3 regions of the Brevibacterium otitidis genome follow, and region 2 is predicted to be linked to each of the others. Evidence: predicted binding sites of a transcription regulator. Region 2 holds the regulator's gene; each other region holds the start of a gene.
The links. Region 2 encodes HrcA, which represses chaperone genes, less so after heat shock. Its sites were predicted from a motif close to TTNGCACTCGNNNNNNNCGAGTGCNAA; they were not measured.
Positions count from the first base shown of each region.

Region 1 (2,266 bases), on a different contig from region 2:
TGCCGCGGATCTTGTTGACCACGAGCACAGCGAGAGCCTCGCCCTCGACGTCCTCGGCGATGATGAGCAGCGGCTTGCCGGACTGCTGGATCTTCTCCAGCACCGGCAGCAGGTCCTTCACGTTCGAGATCTTCGAGTTGACGATGAGGATGTACGGATCCTCCAGCACGGTCTCCTGACGCTCAGCGTCGGTGACGAAGTAGCCAGAGATGTAGCCCTTGTCGAAGCGCATGCCCTCGGTGAGCTCGAGCTCCAGGCCGAAGGTGTTCGACTCCTCGACGGTGACGACGCCTTCCTTGCCGACCTTGTCGATCGCCTCAGCGATGAGCTCGCCGATCGCCGGGTCACCAGCGGAGATGCCGGCGGTGGCAGCGATCTGCTCCTTGGTCTCAACGTCCTTGGCGGTTTCGAGCAGCACGTCGGAGACAGCAGCGACGGCCTTCTCGATGCCACGCTTGAGGCTGAGCGGGTCAGCACCGGCTGCGACGTTGCGCAGACCCTCGCGCACGAGAGCCTGAGCGAGGACGGTCGCGGTGGTGGTTCCGTCACCGGCGACGTCGTCGGTCTTCTTCGCAACTTCCTTGACGAGCTCGGCGCCGATCTTCTCGTACGGATCCTCGAGTTCGATCTCCTTGGCGATGGAGACACCGTCATTGGTGATGGTCGGTGCGCCCCACTTCTTTTCGAGCACGACGTTGCGGCCGCGCGGGCCCAGGGTCACCTTGACCGCATCGGCCAGGGTGTTGAGTCCGGTTTCGAGTCCGCGGCGTGCGTCTTCATCAAATGAGATGAGCTTTGCCATATGGCTGGTCCTCCCTGAACGGAGTGGCATGTCTTCCCGCACCATGAGCGCCCGCGACGGCAGAGCCGGTTCTGCTGATTCCCTTCCACAGCAGCCTGTCTCACTTCCCAGGGGCGGGATTTACCAGTACTAGATTTAGCACTCTCAGGCCGAGAGTGCAAAACTGCACCCACACCTCGGGAGCGGCCGCCAGCGGGCGGAGGAGACGCGAAGAGCCGGGATCAACCCGGCTCTTCAGATCGATCAGCGTACAGCGCCGGCGAGGGGGATGCTCAGAGCACCGTCACCGATTCTGCCTGCGGGCCCTTGGCGCCCTCACCGACCGTGAACTGCACCTGCTGGCCCTCTTCGAGCGAGCGGTATCCGTCCATCTCGATTCCGGTCCAGTGGACGAAGACGTCCTGGTCTCCGCCCTCCACGGTGATGAATCCGTAGCCCTTCTCAGCGTTGAACCACTTGACCGTGCCTTGCGTCATCTCTTCTCCATATCTGGGTGTTCTGCAGCGGGCGCTTATAGGAGGAGCCCCGCCGTTCGGGCCGGTTCCTCCGCCGCCGCCAGCGCAGCAGCCTCGTTCCCAGCTCTCATGCACGGCCGGAGGACTGCCTGAATTCAGCAAGCCTCCTTGTGGCACATGCACTGCAGTAAGACTAAGCCACGGCAGCGGTCGCCGCAAACATGAGCCGCGCGGCCGCGCTGGAAGGTCAGTCGTCAGCGCCCTCGGTGCTGCCGTCGCCACCGAGGCTGCCGAGGTCCTTGTCGGCGATGTCGGAGGTAATGAGCAGGGTCACCTGACCGGGGAACTCCGTGGAGCTTTCGACGGTTTCGACGCCGAGCTCAGCCGCCAGCGCACCGGCCTGCATCTCGAACTCGTCATCGGAGTAGTACACCGCCGAGGTGGTCTCACTCGTCGAATAGTTGCCGACCTCAGCAACGGTCCAGCCGTTCATCTCGAGATGTTCGCGGAACTTCGCCGCCGCGCCGGTGACACCGGAGCCATTGAGCACGTGGACTTCGGCGGTCTTGTCGACGACATCGACCGCCGGGTCATCCGTGGGCTCGTCACTCGGCTCGGATTCCTCGGCGGGGGCTTCGGTTTCGGCGACGACCTCCTCGGGATTCGAGGTGGACTGGCGGATGATGTTGAAGGCTCCGAAGACGACGAGCAGCGCCGCCAGCGCCAGCACGGCAATGAGGGCGAACGCCCCACCCTGGGAGATGGGCCCGCCGCGGCGGTGAGCGCCCTTGCGGCCGGTCGGCTGCAGGTCATCGAATTCGTCACGTGGGTACTGTGCCATCGGCTACCTCGCCATGCGCGCGCGGGCGCGGTCCTGGTGTCGGCTTTCACGGATGCGGCGCAGCCGCTTGATGAGGATCGGGTCGGCCGCATAGGCGGCCGGGTTGTCGAGCAGTGTGTTGAGCAGCTGGAAGTAGGCCGGCGCTGACATATCGAATTCCTGCCGGAT
Region 1 covers NZ_JBHMAU010000046.1:65,089-67,354, forward strand. Annotated here, with positions in the region: gene groL (chaperonin GroEL) at 1-802, opposite strand, end outside; gene ACFFN1_RS06735 (cold-shock protein) at 1,075-1,278, opposite strand; gene ACFFN1_RS06740 (LytR C-terminal domain-containing protein) at 1,505-2,098, opposite strand; gene ACFFN1_RS06745 (DUF3263 domain-containing protein) at 2,102-2,266, opposite strand, start outside.
Region 1: a site for HrcA is predicted at 938-964, ahead of groL (chaperonin GroEL). Genes of this name have one in related genera too.

Region 2 (2,266 bases):
GGGCGCACAGCCTGGGGACGGGTGATGGTCACCGGCTTGCCGTCGACCCAGAAGCCGGGGCCCAGCGGCGCGATCTTCGTGCGGCCGTGCCGGTCCTCCAAGCGCATGACGTAGCCGGCGGTGGTCTTCTCCACCCCGGTGATCGCCCCGACATAGCCGGACTCGACGTCTTCGACGACGAGGCCGCGCTGGGCAGGGACTTCGACTGAACGCGGGCGGCGGTGGGAACGCGGCGATGAGCCGGCGAGCACATCGGCGCCGTAGGGATCGGAATAGTTCACACCCCAAGGGTAGGGGCACAGCTCGGGCGTGCCCGTGTTTGGGCAGAACATCGGCGAGGCGTACACTTGATTGGCACTCTGCTTATCCGAGTGCCAGTCGCTGCAGGGGGCTCGCGCTGTGTGCGGGCCCGGTGACAGCGCTAGACGGTGACAGCGGACGAGACTGCGAGGAGGTGAGGAGCGGTGAACGACGACCGCCGGACGCGCGTGCTGCGCGCCATCGTCGAAGACTATGTCGCCACGAATGAGCCGGTCGGCTCGAAAGCCCTCGTCGAGCGCCACCAGCTCGGCGTCTCCTCGGCCACCATCCGCAACGATATGGCCGTCCTCGAAAGCGAAGGCCTCATCGCACAGCCGCACACCTCGGCCGGGCGCGTGCCCACCGACAAGGGCTACCGCCGCTTCGTCGACCGGATCGACGAAGTCAAACCGCTCTCCGCTGCTGAGAAGCGGGCGATCGCACGCGTCCTCGAAGAGCCCCTCGACATCGACGAGATGCTCGAGCGCACCGTGCGGCTGCTCGCCCGGCTGACCCAGCAGGTCGCCGTCATTCAGTACCCGATCGCCCGGCAGACCCGGGTGCGCCACATCGAGCTCGTCTCGATCGCCGCCCCCCGCCTGCTCGTCGTGCTCATCAGCGACGCCGGCCAGGTCGAACAGCGCCTCATCGACGTCGGCAGCGAGCTGAGCGAGGCCGAGGTCGCCGGGCTGCGCGACCGCTTCATGTCGGTGCTCCACCAGGTGCGCATGGATGCCGTCGCGGCAGCCTGCGAACGCATCGAGCTGCCGCTGGAGCATCAGCGCGCCGGCCGCGCAGTGGCCGCGGCGCTGGCCGATCTGAGCCAGGTGGGCCGCCAGGATCGCCTGCTCATGGCCGGCACCGCCAACCTCGCCCGCTCGGCCCGTGAGCTCGGCGCGCACATCGGCCCGCTGCTCGAAGCCTTCGAGGAGCAGGTGGTGCTGCTCAAGCTGCTCACCTCGATCGCCGCAGAGACCGACGAGGTCAGCGTGCGGATCGGCAGCGAGAACACCGTCGAGTCCTTCTCCTCCACCTCGGTGGTGGCGACCAGCTACGGCGCCGAGGACTCCGCAGCCAGCCTCGCCGTGCTCGGCCCCACCCGGATGGACTATCCGACGACGATGGCTGCGGTGAGAGCCGTGGCGAAGTACGTCTCGGTCATCCTCAACGACTGACCTGCCCAACGACTGACCTGCCCGCAGACCCACGAACCGACAACCGATCCGCGAATCGCCTCATCGATCAAAGGACGAACGTGACCAATCACTATGAAACGCTCGGCGTGTCCAAGGATGCTTCGACGGCCGAGATCAAGAAGGCCTACCGCAAGCTGGCGCGCTCACTCCACCCGGACGTCAACCCGGGGCGCGAAGACGAGTTCAAGCAGGTCGCGGTCGCCTATGAGGTGCTCTCCGATCCGGAGAAGCGCCGCAACTACGACCTCGGCGGCTCCGAATACGGCCAGGGCTTCGGCGGCGCGAACTTCGGCGGGGTCTCCGATCTGTTCGAGACCTTCTTCGGCGGCGGCATGGGCGGCGGGCCGCAGCGGCCGGCCTCGCGCAAGCGCCGCGGCAAGGACGCGCTCATCGGCATCGAGATCGACCTGGAGACCGCGGCCTTCGGCGGCACAGAGGACATCGACATCGCCACCGCCGAGGTGTGCGACACCTGTGACGGCGAGGGCACCCGGCCCGGCACCTCGGTCGAGACCTGCTCACTGTGCCACGGCACCGGCTCGATCCAGCAGATGACTCGCACGCTGCTCGGGCAGATGGTGACGAACCAGACCTGCAACAACTGCGGCGGCTACGGCACCCGCATCACCGACCCATGCACCTCCTGCCACGGAGACGGCCGGATCCGCGTCGAACGCACCCTGAGCTTCAAGGTGCCCGCCGGCGTGACCACCGGCACCCGCATCCAGCTGCCCGGCCGCGGCGAGGTGGGACCCGGCGGCGGACCGGCC
Region 2 covers NZ_JBHMAU010000066.1:145,987-148,252, reverse strand. Annotated here, with positions in the region: gene ACFFN1_RS10495 (DUF3097 domain-containing protein) at 1-281, opposite strand, end outside; gene hrcA (heat-inducible transcriptional repressor HrcA) at 465-1,475, shown strand; gene dnaJ (molecular chaperone DnaJ) at 1,556-2,266, shown strand, end outside.

Region 3 (2,266 bases), on a different contig from region 2:
GAAGGCGCTGAGATCTCCGCCGACCTCGACGCCAAGATCTCCGATGGCGAGGCGATCGACGTCACCACCGCCAAGACCGTCTCCGTCCGCGCCGACGGCAAGACCGATCCGGTCGAAGCCGCCTCCAAGACGGTGCAGGACGTCGTCGATGAAGCCGGCATCGAGGTCGGTGAGGACGACATCGTCTCCGCGCCGCTGAGCTCCAGCGTCTTCGACGGACAGGTCGTGAGCGTCATGCGCGTGGTGAACGAGGAGAAGACCGAGACCGAGAAGATCGAGAAGAAGGTCACGGTCAAGAAGGACTCCTCGCTGCCGCGCGGTGAGAAGAAGGTCGAGAAGAAGGGCAAGGACGGCAAGCGCGAGGTCGTCTACAAGATCCGCACTGTCGACGGCAAGGAAGTCAGCCGCGAGAAGCTCTCCTCCAAGGATGTCGAGGAGCCCGTCGAGGAGGTCGTCCTCGAAGGCACCAAGGCACCTGAGCAGAACAACAACGGTGGATCCGATGACGGCGGCTCGGATGGCGGTTCGGACAACTCCGAGGACAACTACTCCGGCAGCATGACGACCGAGCAGATCAAGGAGATGCTCGGCGGACCGGGCTCGCGCTGGTACAAGATCGCCAAGTGCGAATCGAACTTCAACCCGAAGGCTGTCAACCAGTCCAACCGCGCGCACTTCGGACTCTTCCAGTTCAAGCTCGCCACCTGGCGCTCCGTCGGCGGCTCCGGCAACCCTGTCGACGCCAGCCCGCAAGAGCAGTTCAAGCGCGCCAAGATCCTGCAGCAGAAGGCAGGATGGGGTCAGTGGTCCTGCGCCTGATCTGAACCCAGCCACCACCTCGGACCCGGTCATCGCACCGGGTCCGAGGTGTCTCTTTCCGGTTGCCGCTGCCGGCCGCAGCGGCCTCCAGGCCGGACTCTGGCACTCAAGTTGACCGAGTGCCAATCGGCGCTCTAGAGTCGAATTAGCACCCCAAGCCAATGAGTGCTAACAGTCACTGAGGCGGATCGGTCCGCTCGGCACCCGCGACGACGAGCAGGCCACAGCACCACCCTTGTGCCCGCACCGGTGCGCTGTTGAGGACTACAGACAAAGGAGAGTGTCCGCACATGTCGGTCTCCATCAAGCCGCTCGAAGATCGGATCGTCATCCGCCAGGTCGAAGCCGAGCAGACCACTGCTTCCGGTCTCGTCATCCCTGACACCGCCAAGGAGAAGCCGCAGGAAGGCGAAGTCGTCGCTGTGGGTCCGGGCCGCGTTGCTGACAACGGCAACCGCGTGCCGCTCGACGTCAATGTCGGCGACAAGGTCATCTACTCCAAGTACGGCGGCACCGAGGTCAAGTACGCAGGCGAAGAGTACCTCGTGCTCTCGGCCCGCGACGTGCTCGCAGTCATCGGCTGAGCAGCTGCCCCTGAGTAGACTGCCCGTACTTCGCAGAAGGAAGTGACCTATGGCTAAAACCCTTCAGTTCAATGACGACGCGCGAAAGGCCCTTGAGCGCGGCGTCAACGTGCTGGCCGACACCGTCAAGGTGACGCTCGGCCCGCGCGGCCGCAATGTCGTGCTCGACAAGCAGTGGGGCGCTCCCACCATCACCAACGATGGTGTGACGATCGCCCGCGAGGTCGAACTCGACGACCCGTACGAGAACCTCGGCGCCCAGCTGGCCAAGGAAGTCGCCACCAAGACCAATGATGTCGCCGGCGACGGCACCACCACCGCGACTGTGCTCGCCCAGGCCTTCGTTCACGAGGGTCTGCGCAACGTCGCAGCCGGTGCTGCCCCCAGCCAGCTCAAGCTCGGCATCGAGCAGGCCGTCGAGCTCGTCGAAGAGAAGCTGCGCGAGGCAGCGCGCGACGTCTCCGGCTCCGAGGAGATCGCGCACGTCGCCGCCCTGTCGGCGCAGTCGCGTGAGATCGGCGAGATGATCGCCGAGGCCTTCGACAAGGTCGGCAAGGACGGCGTCATCACCATCGATGAGAGCCAGGCTGCTTCGGTCGAGCTCGAGTTCACCGAGGGCATGCAGTTCGACAAGGGCTACCTGTCGCCGTACTTCGTCACCGACGCCGACCGCCAGGAAGCCGTCCTCGACGATCCGTACATTCTCATCAACCAGGGCAAGATCTCCAACATCCAGGAGCTGCTCCCGGTGCTGGAGAAGGTGCAGCAGGCCTCTAAGCCGCTGCTCATCGTCGCCGAGGATGTCGAAGGCGAGGCCCTGTCGACGCTGGTGGTCAACAAGCTGCGCGGCATCCTCAATGTCG
Region 3 covers NZ_JBHMAU010000074.1:40,912-43,177, forward strand. Annotated here, with positions in the region: gene ACFFN1_RS12925 (ubiquitin-like domain-containing protein) at 1-819, shown strand, start outside; gene groES (co-chaperone GroES) at 1,110-1,403, shown strand; gene groL (chaperonin GroEL) at 1,453-2,266, shown strand, end outside.
Region 3: a site for HrcA is predicted at 919-945, ahead of groES (co-chaperone GroES). Genes of this name have one in related genera too.